Regions from separate parts of the Cyanobium sp. BA5m-10 genome, predicted to be linked through region 1. Evidence: predicted binding sites of a transcription regulator. Region 1 holds the regulator's gene; the other holds the start of a gene.
The links. The regulator NtcA, encoded in region 1, controls nitrogen genes in cyanobacteria. The targets are predictions, from matches to a motif close to GTANCNNNNGNTAC.

Region 1 (8,273 bases):
GATCAACGCCCCGATCGGCACCGATGGCGATCCCGTGGCGATGGAGCGCTATCGCTTGGCTTGGCAAGGCGCGACCGGGGTTGATTCGGCCCTGTGGCTGCCCGGAGTGGGCGACCACGGTGGAGGCCCCAGCGCTGAAATGCTCGAGCAGCTGCGGCTCTGGCAGCAGCAAGCTGAAGCTGCTCCCCAGCATCACGGCAGCTTGCGGGGTTATTTGGCTGACCTCGAGCCGCTGGCGCCCCGGCTGCCGGTGTGGCGCGACGAGCTCTACCTGGAGCTGCATCGCGGCTGCGCCACCTCGCGCCCTGATCAGAAGCGCCACAACCGCACACTCGAGCGGCTGCTGCGGGAGGCGGAGCTGGCCCAGGCCCTAGCCGGCGATCCTGAAACGGTCGACTGGCGAACGCTGCTTTTTCAGCAGTTTCACGACATTTTGCCCGGCACCTCGATTCCAGAGGTGTTCGAGCAGGCCGAGCCCCAGTGGCGGGCAGCGCGCCGCAGCGCCTGCCTGCAACGGGATCGGGCTCTGCAGGCCTGGCTAGGAGCTGGTGAGGGTGAAGATGACGGTGTGGGCGTGGGTTGGTGGGTAGCCCAGCTCCAGCCCCTGCCTCCCCGGGCCCGCAGCCTGCGGGTGCCTTTGGGCGGCTGGAGTTGCGGCGGTGTGAAGCTGCCGTCCCAGCCGGCCCGGGCTGGCGGCCAGTGGCTGCAGCTGCCGCCCTTGGCGGGCGTGGCCGCCCTGCCCCTAGAGCGAACGGTCGCAGCGGCGGCCCCTCAGGTAGCTCAGGTTGAGGCGCCGGTGTGGCGAGAGGGCTGGCGCTGCGGCAACGGTTTGGTGAGTTTTGAGCTGGGTCCGCGGGGCCTCGAGCAGCTGTGGGATAGCCAGGATCATCCCCAGTTGGCAGGCCCGCTGGCCTGGCGGCGTTTTGCCGATCGAGGTGAGTTTTGGGATGCCTGGGACATCGCCACGGGCTACCGGGACCATCCGCTGGCCTGGCAGTGGCAGGGCGAGCCCAGCTGGCTGGAGCAGGGCGAGCTGTGCACCAGTTTTGTGTGGCGGGGCCAGTGCGGGGCAAGTGCGGTGCGGCTTGAGGGGCGCTTACTTGCCAATACCCCCTGGCTCGAGCTTGTGCTCAGCGTCGACTGGCGCCAGCGCCATGAGCTGCTGCGCCTGGAGATCCCCTTGGCCCAGTCGGCCCAGCGCTGGGCGGCAGATACCTCCGGTGGCGTGCTGGAACGGCCAGCCCAGCCGGTCACTGCCCGCGAGCAGGCCCGCTGGGAGCTGCCAGCGATCAGCTGGATCGCTTCTGTGGCTGCTGGCGGCGGCTTGGCGGTGCTGCTCGATGGGCCCCAGGGGGTGTCGGCTAGTCCGGAGCAGTTGGGTGTGTCGTTGCTGCGGGCGCCTACTTGGCCCGATCCTGGCGCCGATAACGGCTTGCAGCGCCTGCGGCTGGCCCTGGCGCCCTGCCCAGCAGGTTGGTGCCGGGATCAGGTGCCCAAGCAGGCGGTGGCCTTCAGGGAACCGCTATGGCTGCGGCCGGCGGCGGCCCAGGGCCGGCCTAAACGACATCAGGCCCTGCCTCCCCTGGGCGAGGGGCTGTTGCTACTGGGCTGCCGGCCGCTAGGGGAGTCGGGGGACGTGGTGCTCACCGTGCAGAACTGTTCCCCTTGCCGCCGTTACCTGGAGTTGGGAGAGAGCTGGCAGCTGCTGGAGCGACTCGATGGCCTGGATCAGCCTCTGATTTCCCGGGGAAAGCTCTCTGAAGATCCCTGGTTGCTGGCGCCGTGGAGCCTGGGCTTTTGGCGAGTGCGCCCTGATTGGGTCAGCGCTTAGGGCTCAGTCTTCGTGGTCGTCAAAGGGGTCGGTGAGGCCCTTGGAGGGCGGCCCGAAGGCTTGGTACACCCCAAACCCGGTGAGTGAAAGCAGCACCGCCAGCACGGCGAGGGCCACGGAAAGGGCCGGGGAGCTGGTGGTGGCGGTGGGGTCCATGGAGGCGGAAGGGGAATGCAGGTGACGGGTTGCGTCACAACTCTCGACGGACAGCCGCGGCGCGGTACGCGAGGCCCTTACAGTACTTAAAGCGAATCCATGCCCGAGAGGCTGCAGCAGACATGGCCCAACGCACCCGCCTCGGAGATATCCTGCGGCCACTCAATTCTGAGTACGGGAAGGTCGTCCCCGGCTGGGGCACCACGCCCGTGATGGGCATTTTTATGGTGCTCTTCTTGGTGTTTCTGCTGATCATCCTGCAGCTGTACAACAAGTCCTTGCTGCTCGAGGGCATCACTGTCAATTGGAACGGCCTCGGCTGATGAATGTGTTTGGCATTGGCTTGCCTGAGCTGGCGGTAATTGCCGCCATCGGGCTGCTGGTGTTCGGACCAAAGCGGCTGCCGGAGCTCGGTAAAACCTTGGGCCGCACCCTTAAGGGTTTTCAATCGGCCTCCTCTGAATTCGAAAAGGAGCTGCGCACGGCGATCACCACCGCCGAACCTGTTGCGGCTGACCTCCCAGTTGCAGTTTCTGCAACTGAGCTTGTTTCAGCTGACGCCTCCGCGGCTGATGCTCCAGAGCTGATTGAGCAGCCTCTCGATGGTCCCGCGGCCTGAGTTGTCGTTGCAGTTGGTGGTGGGCCTGGGTAACCCTGGAGCCAAGTACGCAGGTACTCGCCACAACGTGGGCTTTATGGCCCTTGAGCGTCTAGCAGATTGCGCTGGTGGTGCATCTTTTCGGCAGCAGCCCAAGCTTCAGGGCTTGTTGGCTGAGGTGGGTTCGGGGCCTTCCCGGCTGCGGCTGTTGATGCCCCAGACCTACATGAATGAAAGTGGTCGCTCGATCCGCGCAGCCCTTGACTGGTTTGGTTTAGAGCCCGCCCAGTTGCTGGTGGTGGTTGACGACATGGACCTGCCCCTCGGCAAGTTGAGACTGCGGGCTACGGGCAGTGCCGGGGGGCATAACGGCCTGCGCAGCACCATCAGCCACCTAGGTACCCAGGACTTTCCGCGGCTTCGTATTGGTATTGGCGCCCCCGCCCAAGATCCCGGCGAGCGCCGCGCCCGCACCGTTGGCCATGTGCTCGGACGCTTCACGCCTGCCGAGCAGCCCCTGCTCGAGGAGGTGCTGCGCGAGGTGGAGGCAGGTATTGGCCTGATCCAGCTCCTCGGCCTGGAGCGGGCTGGCAACCGACTCAACGGTTTTCAGCCCCAGGGCGCGGCAGCCTGAGCCGATGGCACGCCTTCCCTCCACCACTGCCCAGTTGCGGGTGCTGCACCAGAGCTTCAGCCAGCGGGTGCTGGAGGGGGAGGTGAGTGCGGGCGGCTACCAATGGAGTTTCCGCTGGGCCTTTGACCGCGGTGAACTCAGCGTTGAGCCTTCTTTGGGCAGGGCTCTGATCCAGGATGCCCTGCTGCGTTATCTGCTCAAGGTCGACTACCAGCTCGAGCCTGGCGGTGAATACATCTTTACGGTTCGGGCCCGTTTTTAAACCGATTCAGCCTCCAGCGCGACCGGCAGCGGCCATCGCCTCAGCACCTCCTGGTTGCTGCGTTGCAGGGTCACCCCGCAGTAGCGCTCTATCAGCAGCTGGGCCACCACATCGTCGATATCTCGGGGTGGTAATCGCAAGCCCGCCGGCAGCAGCCGCCTCCAGCCCCTAGGGGGCCAAAGCTGCCAGTAGCGCTCCCGGGCCGCCAGGGTGCTGCCGCTCTCATCCACCACAGCTAGCGCCAGCCGCTGCTGGCCAAGTTGGCTGCACCAGTCTTTGCTGCCGGTGCCATTGCCGAGCACAACCTGGCCAAGCCCCACTTGCTGCCAGCTTTTGAGCAGGGCGAGGCAGGCTTGTGGGGGCAGGATGGCAGCCTGCCGGATCTGGCCAACGGCAGGATCAGCCAGCACTAGACCGCATTTGCTGCGCCCGGGATCGAGGCCTGCCACCAGGCCCGCCGCAGCGCTCGTCATGGGCGGCGAGGGCCCGGACCCGATTGGGCGGGAGATGGGGCCGCCAACCAGCGCAATTCCGCTGCAATTGGGTCGGCGGTGCTGGCGCTGTTGATGGCGAGGGCTTCTAGTTGGGCAACCTGGCCCGGCTGGCGCTCGCTCAGCTCCCGGGCCAGCTTTTTAAAGCTGGCCGCATCGAACTGCAGCCCTTCCACCAATGTGCCCTGGCGCTGGGCTCGGGCATAGGCAGCGGCCAGCAGCAGGTTGAGTCGCCGCGAAACCGGCTCCAGGGCTGTGAGGTCGCCCTCGATCGTGGTGCTGGCCAGCACTTCACCTGCTTTAACTACTGGGCGGTTGGGGCGTAGGTCTGGGAAGGCAAGCACCTGGCGCTCGCCCCTCAGCACGTTGGCGGCCGAGAGAATGCTCACCACCCAGCTGCCGGGTTTGGCGAGCAGGCCTTCCAGCTTGCTGATGTCATTTTTGGGTACCAGCAGGATCTGGCGATCGGGGGGCTGGCCGGGCAGCACCCGCCTGAAGGCGTTGAGATTGGCCTGCTGCAGCAAGGCGGTGATCACCTCCTTGGCCTGCTCGGGGCGCTCAAGGGTCACCTTGGCGCTGGCCAGGGTCTGACCGCTGCTGAGCACCACGTCGCCGCGGCGCAGGGCAATCAGGTTGCCCTCCAGGTCTTTAAGTTCTTGGGCTCCGGCGCTAATCCGGCGGCGCACCTGGGCTAGTTCCGCTTCGGTGCGGCGGATTTCCGCATCCCGCCCCTTCACCTCCTGGCTGAGACGGCTGCGCTCCAGCTCCAACCGGTTGCGCTGGGTTAGAAGTGGCGCCAGCTCTTGGCGCAATTTGCTGGCGCGGGCTTGGGCCTGCTCAAAGCGCGTCTGAGCCTCGCGTTTGCCCTGTTCGGCCCGCGCCACCTGCAGGCGGCTGCTGGCTAGTTGGCTGTTGCTGCGGCTCAGTTCGCTGCGGCTGGTTTGCAGCCGTTGCTCCAGTCGATCGAGTTCAAACAGGCCCGTGCGCAGCCGCTCGCTTACCAGCAGCATCAGGCCGAGGGAGATGGCACTGATCAGGCTGCCAGTGAGCACTGTGATCAACACGGCGGTGCGGCGGGGCCGCATCCCCAACAGGCTCAAGCGCGCCTTGCCCACCAGGCTGCCGAGTCGGTCGCCCAGGGTGGAGAGCACTCCCCCCAGGGCGAGCAGAGCGAGGATCAGCAGCCAGCCCGTCACATACGTCCCCGGAGGGCCCCAGTATCCCTGGCCTTCAGCTGAAGCGCTTAGCTAGGGCGATTGGATCAAACACAGTGATCTTTTTGCGGTCGATCTGAACCAGCCCGTCGTTGCGCAGGTCGCCCAGCAGGCGAGTGATTGTGACGCGGGTGGAGCCAATCGCTTCGGCAATCGCCTGGTGGGAGAGGCGCAGATCAATCGTGATCCCTTCCGAGCTGGGAACGCCGAAATCTCGGCACAGCACCAGCAGGAAGCTCACCAGCCGCGAGCTCATGTCGCGGTGGGTGAGGGTTTCGATCATCGTTTCGGTCTGCAGTATTCGCGAAGACAGGCCCTGCAGCAGTAGCAAGCCCACGCTGGCGTCCTGCTCGATCGCACGGCGCACGGAGGTGGCTGGTGCGGTCACCATCTCGACCCTGGTGAAGGCAACAGCGTGATAGAAGCGATCGGAGCGCTGGCCGGTAAGCAGCGAGAGCACACCAAACAGGCTGTTCTCGCGCAACAGGGCCACGGTGATCTCCTCGCCTGATTCATATACCCGCGACAGCCGGACCGCTCCGCGCCGCAGCAGATAGACCCGCTCGGCTGGATCGCCGGGAAAAAAAATCGTTTTGCCCCGTTCGATCGTCTCGACACTGCTGCCGGCCAGGCCCCGGATCACTTCCAACAGGGTGGGGTTGCCCTGGCCGGCGCTGCCCATGCCTGCCACCACGCCAGGAGCACCCGTCGATGGGGTGTTGGCGGTACGGCTAAATCCGTGGGTAGCGCCAACCATCAAGGTTTTGGCAAGTGCCGGGACCCTAAGGATCACCCGGGGGGCGGCTTGTAGCAATACACACGGTTTGAGACGACACCGCCGGCGCCCCCTGCGCACCAGTACGTATGTTTCCGCTAGGGATGGTGTCGTTTGCTTGTGGAGCGGCTCGATCCCGCTACATTCAGCTCCGCGAGGCCATGGGCTGCTCGCGGCGCCCCAGGTCTGTTTTTCGATTTTCAAGGTTCTTATTCAGGTTGTTCATGACCGCGAGCTTGCCCGTCTCAGGCCTCACCTCCTCCTCCTCTGGAGCTGGTTTTCCGGCGGTCCAGCACCAACCTCAGCGCTCTGGCCATCGCCCTTTGGCTGTGGCGGCTGCCGCGTCCGCCCCTTCTGCTGCGCCGGCATTGCGGCTGGTGGCCCAGTCGGAGGGCTTACTGCAAATCCATACGGCGCCTTTCCGCGGCAGTTACGGAGCCGTGCTCAGCCAGGCCCTACGTAGTGCCGGCTTGGGTAGCCGGGTGCTAGTTACTCAGTTCCTTAAGGGCGGTGTAGATCAGGGCCTCGGCAGCAGCGTCTGGCTGTGTGGGCGACTGCAATGGCTGCGGCCCGGTGTGCCCGGCTGTCTGTCAGAGCCAGCTGCCCACCAGGGGCTCGAGCTGTTGGAGGCGGTGCGCCAGGTGTGGGCCTTCAGCCGCGAGCAGCTGCTCAGTGGTGCGGTGGATCTAATGGTGCTCGACGAGCTGGGCTTGGCTGTGGAGCTGGGCTACATCGAGCAGGCTGAAGTGCTGGCAACCTTGGAGCGCCGACCAGCCCATCTAGATGTCATTTTGACAGGGCCAGCCATGACTCCTGAGTTGATGGCCATGGCTGATCAGGTCACCCAGTTGCGCCGAGGCCTCTGATGCTGAAGAACGATCGCTGGATCAACGAGCAAGCTGCGGTAGGAATGTTGCAGCCGTTTCAGTCGAGCCTGGTGCGCCACCTCGATCCCGCTACGGCGGGCTCCCCGGTGCTCAGCTACGGCTGTTCTTCCTATGGCTACGACTTGCGGTTGTCGGCCAAGGAATTTTTGATCTTTCGGCATGTGCCTGGCACCGTGATGAACCCCAAGCGGTTCAACCCGGCGAACCTGGAGCCCGCTCCCCTGCGCGAAGACGAGGACGGATCCTATTTTATTTTGCCGGCCCATTCCTATGGCTTGGGAGTAGCACTGGAGAAGATGAAGGTGCCATCAAATATCACGGTGATCTGCCTGGGTAAGAGCACATACGCCAGGCTAGGCATCATTGTTAATACGACCCCAGCGGAAGCCGGCTGGCAGGGTCACCTCACCCTGGAGTTCAGTAATTCTTCGGGTGCTGACTGCCGCATTTATGCAAATGAGGGAATTTGTCAGCTGCTCTTTTTTGAGGGCGATCCCTGCGAGACAACCTATCAAGATCGGGCTGGTAAATATCAGCATCAGCCCGAACGGGTTACCTTGGCGCGTATCTAGTTCCCAGCAAAATGCCCCATAAGGCGAACCACCTGGCGCACCGAGAGGTGCGCCAGGTGGTTCGCCTTATGGGGCGAGCCTGGCTTTATGTAAGCGGCTCTTTTCATACCAGTCAGCAAATTGGGGTGTCCAAGCCTGTAGGTGGGGCCACATCAGATCACAGAGCTCACGGATCTCCTGCTGGGCATCGAGCTTCGCCCGCAGGTCAAGGAAGTGCAGAAATGCCCGCAAGGTGAAGCTCACCACGAAGTGCTGGCGGTAGTCGAAGGGCAGGATGCCGCGGGCGTGCTCCTCGGCGAAGCCAGCCGCCAAAAGGTCGCGGTAGCGAGCCGCCGCAGCCCTGCAGAGCTCTAGATCTATGTAGCGCTGCTCTTCTGTGTAGGCGTATTTTTTGCCTTGCCGGTCGCTATAGCTACCTATGGGCCGTAGATAGAACACCTCCTCCAGTTCCAGTTCACCATTGGCGGCCTTGCAGATGCGATCGCCGGTGTAGCGCATGGATTGCACGTCAAAGCTCACCCCCACCCGGTGTGTACGCGCCTGCTGCATCACTGAGTGGGGAAACCAGCCAACGTTGAGCACGATTTGGGCGTGTTCTAAGGGGCCGTAGTGACCGCGCTCGCCGGCGAGAAGTCGTTTGATGCAGATCTCCCCTGCTTTGCTCTCCTCGGGCCAGTTGGCGGAGTCTGCCGCCACAAAGCCCTCGCTGTAGTCCTGATGCATTCCCGCATAAACGCACTGCTGGGGGTTAGGCGTGGCGGCGATCAGGTCAACGCGGAAACGGGAATCCATGGCGGGCGTCAACCGTGGCTGCGGGGTCCGGCCATCGTGGCAGTAGCTGGCTCCGCTGCCG
Region 2 (8,273 bases), on a different contig from region 1:
CTGCGCCGATGCCTTGCCAGTGCTGCAGCGCCCGGAGGTGCGGGAGCTGTTTGAGCGCCAGGGAGTGCTCAGTGCGGTGGAGCTGGAGAGCCGCTTTGAGGTGTACGCCGAGCAGTATGTGCTGGCGATTGAAGTGGAGGCAAAGCTGGCCCTGCAGATCGCTCGCACCCAGGTATATCCAGCTGCTGTGCGCTACCTAGGCGAGCTGGGCCAGGCCCTGCAGGAGCAGCAGGCGATGGGTCTGCATCCCAATCTCAAACTGCGCAATCAGTTGGGCGAACTGCTCGAGCAGCTCAACAACGGATGCGAGAGCCTCGATCAGGCCCTACATTCCTCGCCCCACGGCACCGAAGCCCACATGCGTCACTGCGCCGACAGCCTGATGCCGTTAATCGGCGACCTGCGTGCGGCAGTGGATGGCCTGGAGGGCTTGGTCGACGACGGTCTCTGGCCCCTGCCCAGCTACCAGGAGATGCTGTTTATGCGCTGATGCCCTCTCGGTGCAGCAACCTGCAATACCGGAAGATGTTGTGAAGGTGACAGTTTCGATCTGGCACAAGGTCCATGATTACCAGCAGAGCAGCGAAGCCAGACATGCCAGCAGTGCGAACCCAATCCCCCAGCCACGTGCGGATCTACCGCCTAGTCGATCGTCAAGGCGCCCCCCATCCCGTACTCGACGACCTCTACGAATCCCTCGATGCCGCATGGAGCGAGGCGATTGGCTGGTGGAACGACCACTGCGGTGGCAGCTCAGGGCCTGTGGAGATTGGCGTTGAAGTGAGCACTGCCAGCGGTGACTGGCGCACCCTGCGATTTCCTGGTTGCTGAATCCCTTGCTGCTGCCACCTCTCTCGAGTTGCGCGAGACAGCTGATTCAGGTCACCTGCACGCCCTTCCAGAAGGCCACCCGGCCGCGGATGTTGGCGGCAGCCTCCTTGGGCTCTGGATAAAACCAGACCGCATTGGCGTTCACCTGGCCATTGACCACAAGGTCGTAGTAGTGAGCCGTGCCTTTCCAACCGCACACGCTGGTGTGGCTGGAGGGGCGGATGCAGTCGGGGTCAAGTGCTGCGGCGGGGAAATAGGCGTTGCCGTCGACCTTGACGATGTCATCGCTGCTGGCAATCACCTGACCATTCCACTGGGCTTGCATGGGGCGTGTGGCGCAATTAAGGGCTGATTGTGGCAAGCACCGGGGGTAGGGATGGGGGCGGCAGGTGGGGTGTGGGATCCAGGGCCAGCAACTCGGCGCCCTGGCGACGCAGTTCGAAGTGCAGATGGGGGCCCGTCGCCGAGCCGGTCATGCCCACCATGCCCAGGGGTTGCCCCTGCTCCAGCCAGACGCCGCTCACCACGATGGCGTCGTGCAGATGGGCATAGAGCGTCTGCCAACCCTCGCCATGGTCCAGCAGCACCGTGGTGCCGTAGCCACTGATCGACTCCACCAGCAGCACCCGTCCGGCCCGGGAGGCGAGCACCACCGTGCCCTGCGGCGCCGCCAGATCAATGCCGGTGTGCAGCCGCCAGGCCGAGCGGCGCTCCGAGTAGCGCCAGCCCCAGGGGTCCAGGCTTTCGGCGGGCTGGGCCAACGGGTAAGCCAGGGGCAGCGCCGCCGGATCCAGCCCTGGTGCCGGCAAGGCGCCTCGGGCCAGAGATCCCTCCGATCCGGGGAGCCGCACATCAGGCACCGCCACTTGGCGGGGTAGATCCTGGGGCATCGCGGTCTGGGCACGCAGCGACGACTGGCCCACAACCGCTGCCAAAAACAACGGCAACAGCACGGGCCAGCTCCGGTGGGTCATGGCTCAGGGGATCTGGCTCAGCGCCAATCGGGGTCGTAGATCCGCAGGGTGCCAAATCCCAGCGACGCTGGCGAGGGGTTGGGGCCGGCTGGGTAGGCCGTCACCTGGAACATGTAGGTGTCGGAGACAGCCGGGTTGTTCCAGGGTTTGAGCACCACGGTGAGCGTGGCCCCGGGAGAAACGGGCTCAGGGAAGCTGAGGGTGAAGCGGCGCGCATCGCTATCGAACTGGGCCAGCACTGGCACGCGGGGACCCTGCTGGCGCGGCCGGCCCAAAAAGGCTGAGGTGCGATCCACAAAGAATGGAAAGCTGGTATCAACGCCGCGGGTCTGCTGAATCGTCAGGCCGCCGAGGGCCACCCCCGCCTCCGGATCGAGCGTGATCGTGAAGTAGTACTCCGCACGGGTCTGCCAGACAGTGGTGTAGTAGCTCACCAGGTCCACCTTCCAGGGAGCCTTGCTGAAGTAGGTGACGCCCCGGAGTTCAAGGGCGCCAGCGGCGGGGATCGCAAGCGGCGAGAGTGCGGGCGCCCCGGCAATGCAGCTGGCTAGGGCCCAGCCGAGCGCAACGGCGACGCGTCGAAGACGGGGCACAGGCACTAGGGCATTAGGCAGTTGGCAAAACGCTAGGAGCGGCCCGCAGGAATGGCTGGGGATCCTGATCGCGGCGATGGCCCACCGGAATCGGCGTACCCTGGGCTGTGCCATCCGCTGGATCGAGACTGGCAGTGGCCTCCAGGGCCTGGCGCAGGCACCGAGCCGCATGCAGCGGCATATCCCGGGGCACGCTGATGCGATCGCGCAGGTAGCGCAGGGCAGGGGCAGAGCCCGCCGGTGCTGGCAGGGGCTTGGCGTGGATCAGGGCCGTGAGAGCTGTGCGGAGCGGGACATCGAAGTTTTCCGCTCCCAGGGGGCTGCGGCCAAGAATTGCCGCTCGGTGCTTGATCACCCGGCTGAGGGCAAAGGCTGCCGCATTGGCCGGTTCGGCCTGGCTGGTTTCCGGGTCGGGGCTGCCCAGGGGCCAGGGGCCCCGATCGATTTGAGTGGCTAGTGCTTGTTGGTTGGCATCTCCGCTGGCATAGCAGCCACCCATCTGGGGCGGTAGGTCGTGGGCATGGGTGTGGAAGTCGCTCTGGGTGCCTAAGTAGCTGGGGCGCTGCTCCAGCGCCTCAAACCAGCGGCCAATGGCCGGATGCTCGCTGCGCAACAGAAAGCCCTTGTAGTAGGCCAGGCTTGCAGCCATACGCTCCACGTAGGGCACGAACACCAGGTCAGCCGTGCCTAGCTCGCCAAGCAGAAAGGGCCCACTTTGCTGGCTGAGCGCCTGCTCAAAGTTGCCTGCAATGCGCTGAAAAGCCGCCTTGGCAGCGTGCTCTTGGGCGGACCGCAGCCCCGGGCTGCAGAGCCATTGGCACCATGCCCGGAACAGCAATCGCTCCAGTTGGCGCAGGGGCACCACCGCCGGGTCGTTCATGCCCAGTCCCAGGGGCCCGAAGGCCCCCTCGAGGGCTTCAAGAATGCGATCGCTCTCAGTGATCAGGCGGCCATCGAGCTCAAGCGCCGGCAGCATCCCCGAAGGAACTAGCCGTTTGAACCAAGCCTCCTTTTCGCCGTAGCAAAACATGGTGACCTTGCGAATCCGGTACGGGATCCGCTTCTCTTCGAGCCAAAGCCACACCTTCTGGCAGTAGGGGCACCAGGCGTGGTGGTCGCGGAACAGGGTGACCCGCACTGCCTCCTCCGGCTGGCCAAACAAACGCAGCCGGGCCTGGGCGCTGGTGGGACCGTTGACTGGATCGGCTGGGGACGCACCGAGGCGTTCGAGCTCGTGCCAATCGAGCACTCCCTCGGCTTTCGACTCCATGCCAATCGCTGCAGCAGCCTTGGTTCTAGGAGCTCGCGGGGTGCTCGGTGGCCTAACTAAGTTTCAAGAGCGAAGTTTCATACCAGAGATCCAATGTTCGACGCCTTCACCAAGGTTGTTGCCCAGGCTGATGCCCGTGGCGAATTCATTAACGCCGGCCAGATCGATGCCCTCGCAGCGATGGTTGCCGAAAGCAACAAGCGCATGGATACGGTGAACCGCATCACCTCCAACGCTTCTGCCATCGTTACCAACGCTGCCCGCGATCTCTTCGATCAGCAGCCCGCCTTGATCGCTCCAGGTGGCAACGCCTACACCAGCCGCCGCATGGCTGCTTGCCTGCGCGACATGGATATCATCCTCCGCTACGTCACCTATGCCATTTTCAACGGCGATGCTTCCGTGCTGGAAGACCGCTGCCTCAACGGCCTGCGTGAGACCTACCTCGCCCTCGGCGTTCCTGGCGCTTCTGTGGCAGAAGGCGTTCGCAAAATGAAGCAAGCTGCTATCTCGATCGCTAACGATCGCAACGGCATCACCCCTGGCGATTGCTCCGCCCTGATGTCCGAAGTTGGCACCTACTTCGACCGCGCTGCTGCTGCAGTCGGCTGATTGGGCACAAGCCCAGGAATGTCCCTCTGGCAGGAGCCCAACGGCTCAACCAGAGGGTTGTTTGGTTTCCGGTTGCACTGGAGATCAAGAGCCAAGGGATGGGGCCAGGCAGCTCAGCTGAAGACCTCAATAGTGAGCATCAGGGCATCAGTCACGAAGGATTGTTTCACTCAGCCGCAGACAACTAACTCGTGAACCGATCCAACCGTGAACGGATCCAACATCACAAAAATCTGAGGACCAGTCATGGAGTTGCCCAGTTGGCCCTCCAGACCCGCTCTGCCGTCGATCCTCGGCGGCACATTCGGCGGCTTCTAGTCAGCGACGTCCGTCCCAAGATTGGGCTGCCAGCCAACACAGGGCGGAAGGGATCAGCGTTCTGGTGAACGGTGTCATTTGCTACCCACAGGACTGCAGCGCTGCACGATTGTGGCCGGGTGAACATTAGAGGTCACCTTCCTTCATGGCCCAAGTCCCCATCGCTGGCGGCGGTCCAACCCCGCTCGCTGTCTTTGATCGATTCCGCACCCAACTTCTCGCCAAGGTTCAGGAGCCTGAACTGAAGCGTTACGCCGTGATGCTGCTCGCCTTTGGTGCTGGCCTGCTGCCGCTGATGGCAGGCTCCGCCAAGGCAGCCTTGGCGAAGGTCCCCACCGACGGCGCCGACACCCTGCTGATGCTGATGGGTTCAGCACTGGTTCTACTTATGACCCCAGGCCTGGCGTTCTTTTACGGCGGCTTCACCCGCGCCAAGAACGTGCTCAACACCATGATGATGAGCTTTTTCCTGATGGGGCTCATCGGTGTCGTCTGGGTTGTGATCGGCTACTCCCTCTCCTTCGACACCGGCTTCGGCAGCCCCTTCATCGGTGGTCTCGGCCAGATGTGGCTCAACGGCGTGGGCGGTGAGCTCGGTGATGCTCCCTTAGCTGATGGTTTCGCCATCTCCGCTTCCTCCTTCGCCCTTTTCCAGGGCATGTTCGCGATCATCACCCCGGCGCTTATTTCCGGCGCCCTTGTGGAGCGGATCAACTTCAAGGCCTGGTTCTGGTTCTCCCTGCTCTGGAGCCTGTTCATCTACTGCCCCATGTGCAAAATGGTTTGGGGCGGTGGCTACATCGGTCCCTTTGGTGAGATCGGCGCCATCGACTTTGCCGGCGGCACAGTTGTTCACATTGCTGCAGGCGTGGCTGCTCTGGTGGCCACTGCGATTGTGGGTCCGCGCAGCGGCTTCCCCGGCAGCAAGCGTCCTCCCCACAACGTGCCCTTCATCCTCCTGGGTGCCGGCCTGCTCTGGTTCGGCTGGTTCGGCTTCAACGGCGCCAGCTACTTCGCTGCTAAGGGTGCCGGCTTCTCCTTCCTGACCACCACCCTGTCGGCCTCAACGGCCCTGCTCACCTGGTGCTTGATTGAGTGGTTCCTTGATGGCAAACCCACCGCCGTGGGAGCCGCCACCGGCGCCGTGGCTGGTCTGGTGGGCATCACCCCCGCCGCCGGCTTCGTCTACATGCCCCAGGCTTTGATTATCGGTGCGGCGACCTCCATCGCCTGCTATTTCGCAGTTCAGGTGAAGTCGGCTATCAACTTTGATGACTCCCTCGATGCCTTCGCCGTCCACGGCGTAGGTGGCACGGTGGGAGCCCTGCTCACCGGCGCCCTAGCCATCCCTGCCCTGGTGCCGGCCGACTACTTCCCCAAATCGGCAGCAATCCTCGCCAGCGGCGGCCACACCGCCCTGTTCGTGGCCCACGTCAAGGCCGTGCTGATCAGCTACGGGTTTGTCGGCATCGGCACCGCGGTCATTCTCTGGATCGTTGGCGCCACGGTGGGCCTGCGGGTCACTCCTGAGCAGGAAGAACGTGGACTCGACTTCGTCGCCCACGGGGAAGAGGCTTACGACCCCACGACCAACTGAAGCTGAATCACCATGAAAATGATCACGGCAATGGTCCGCCCTTCCAAGGTGGAAGCAATCAAAACAACCCTCGTCGGCCTCGATGTGGTCGGCATGACTCTTGTCGATGTCCGCGGTTTCGGGCGACAGAAGGGTCAGGTGGAGCGCTACCGCGGCAACGAGTTCACCGTGGACTTCCTACCCAAGTCCAAGATCGTTGTGGTGGTGACTGACGACAAGTTGGAAGCCACCCTCACTGCCATTCTCGAGGCCGCCCGAACCGGCGAAATCGGTGATGGCAAGATCTTCGTCACCCCCGTTGAGGAAGCCATCCGCATCCGCACCGGTGAGCGCGGCGACACGGCGATCTGAGCACCCACCTCTTGATTTGATGTGGTGTTTCCATCTGGGACACCTCAACTGCCCCCCATCCGGGGGGCTTTTTTTATGGCTGCTGACAATGCCACCAGCTTCCCTGGGTTTTTCGCTGAGCTGGGGAGCACCCTTCCGCCCAAGGACTTCACGCCATAGCGTGAGGAGCTCCAGCACTTCAGCTCCCCCCATGAACGAACACTTCGATTTGGTGGTGCTTGGTGCCGGCTCGGGTGGTCTAGCTGCTGCCAAACGGGCCGCAAGCTATGGCGCCAGGGTGGCGATCGTGGAGGGCGATCGGGTGGGCGGCACCTGCGTGATCCGCGGCTGCGTGCCCAAAAAGTTGCTGGTTTACGGCTCCGCTTATAAACACTTGCTTGCCGATGCAGCCAGCTATGGCTGGGAAATCGAGGGGATTCGCCGCAACCCCAGCACCCTGCTGGCCAATGTGCGCACCGAGGTGGGTCGTCTCAATCAGCTGCACCTCGGCTTTCTTGAAAAAGCGGGGGTAGAGCTGGTGCGCGGCTGGGGCTGCTTTGAAGACGCTCACACCATTGCCGTTGGCGAGCGCCGCCTGCGGGCCGAGCGCATCTTGATTGCGGTGGGGGGGCGGCCCCAGCGGCCAGCGATTCCAGGGGCAGAGCTTGGCTGGGTGAGCGATGAGATGTTTCTGCTGGAGCAACTACCGGAGCGCCTTGTGGTGGTGGGTGCTGGCTTCATCGCCTGTGAATTCGCCTGCATCCTCAATGGCCTTGGCGTGGCAGTGACCCAGCTGGTGCGCGGCAATCATTTGCTGCGGGGCTTTGATCTTGAAGCTGCCAAGGCGGTCCAGGAGGGCATGGAGCAAGAGGGTATTGAGATTCGCTTTGCCCACAGTCCTGCAGCCATCACTGGCAGTGCCGGCGACCTCAGCGTCCATACCGAGGCAGGCGAAATCATTCCTTGCGGTGGAGTGCTGCTTGCCACCGGCCGGCGCCCTTTCCTGGAGGGCCTGCGCCTTGAGGCAGCGGCTATCGCCACTGAAGCCAATCGCATTCCAGTGGATAGCGAGCAGCGCACCAACGTGCCCCACATCTATGCAGTTGGCGATGTCACCGACCGCATCAACCTCACCCCGGTTGCCATTGATGAAGGACGGGCCTTTGCCGACAGTGTCTATGGCACTAGCCCGCGCCAGGTGGACCACAGCCTGGTGGCCTATGCGGTATTCAGTCAGCCGGAGCTGGCCAGTGTGGGGCTCAGCGAAGAGGAGGCGATCCAGCGCCATGGCCCAGAGGGCGTGCGGGTGCATCGGGCCCGTTTCCGGCCGATGAGCCAGGCCTTGCCGGCCAGGGGGCCCAGGGTATTGCTCAAGTTGGTCGTGGAGCTGGAAAGCGGCAAGGTGCTGGGCTGCCACATGGTGGGCGAACACAGCGCTGAAATTATCCAGATGGCAGCCATCGCCATTGGCATGGGCGCCACCAAGGCCGACTTCGATCGCACCATGGCCCTGCACCCCTCGGTTGCCGAGGAGTTTGTGACCATGCCGAACTAGGCCGTGAGCCGGCTTTTGCGCCAATCATCAGCCAGCATCACCACCAGCGGCGCCAACAGGACCATCGGCAGGGCCCGGCTGTCAATTGGCACCATCGCCGCTAGCCACGACAGGGGCGGCCAATAGAGCAATAGCGCTGTGAAGAGAATTTCAGCTGCTATGCCAAGCCAAAGCAGGGGATTGCGGCGCCAGC

Region 2: KBY85_RS11860 (ammonium transporter) is a predicted target of NtcA. The motif match lies at 4,670-4,683, and genes of this name have one in related genera.

The regions. Positions count from the first base shown of each region.
Region 1 covers NZ_JAGQCP010000007.1:74,414-82,686, forward strand. Annotated here, with positions in the region: gene KBY85_RS04800 (alpha-mannosidase) at 1-1,831, shown strand, start outside; gene psbN (photosystem II reaction center protein PsbN) at 1,835-1,987, opposite strand; gene psbH (photosystem II reaction center phosphoprotein PsbH) at 2,110-2,310, shown strand; gene KBY85_RS04815 (TatA/E family twin arginine-targeting protein translocase) at 2,310-2,606, shown strand; gene pth (aminoacyl-tRNA hydrolase) at 2,590-3,219, shown strand; gene KBY85_RS04825 (DUF3146 family protein) at 3,224-3,481, shown strand; gene KBY85_RS04830 (resolvase) at 3,478-3,954, opposite strand; gene KBY85_RS04835 (DUF3084 domain-containing protein) at 3,951-5,168, opposite strand; gene ntcA (global nitrogen regulator NtcA) at 5,203-5,943, opposite strand; gene KBY85_RS04845 (cob(I)yrinic acid a,c-diamide adenosyltransferase) at 6,186-6,827, shown strand; gene dcd (dCTP deaminase) at 6,827-7,420, shown strand; gene thyX (FAD-dependent thymidylate synthase) at 7,487-8,212, opposite strand; gene KBY85_RS04860 (thioredoxin domain-containing protein) at 8,221-8,273, opposite strand, start outside.
Region 2 covers NZ_JAGQCP010000038.1:3,826-12,098, reverse strand. Annotated here, with positions in the region: gene KBY85_RS11895 (glutamine synthetase III) at 1-490, shown strand, start outside; gene KBY85_RS11890 (hypothetical protein) at 595-831, shown strand; gene KBY85_RS11885 (DUF427 domain-containing protein) at 878-1,156, opposite strand; gene KBY85_RS11880 (M23 family metallopeptidase) at 1,173-1,805, opposite strand; gene KBY85_RS11875 (DUF2808 domain-containing protein) at 1,823-2,398, opposite strand; gene KBY85_RS11870 (glutathione S-transferase family protein) at 2,412-3,668, opposite strand; gene KBY85_RS11865 (phycocyanin subunit beta) at 3,762-4,280, shown strand; gene KBY85_RS11860 (ammonium transporter) at 4,744-6,195, shown strand; gene KBY85_RS11855 (P-II family nitrogen regulator) at 6,208-6,546, shown strand; gene gorA (glutathione-disulfide reductase) at 6,737-8,080, shown strand; gene KBY85_RS11845 (cation transporting ATPase C-terminal domain-containing protein) at 8,077-8,273, opposite strand, start outside.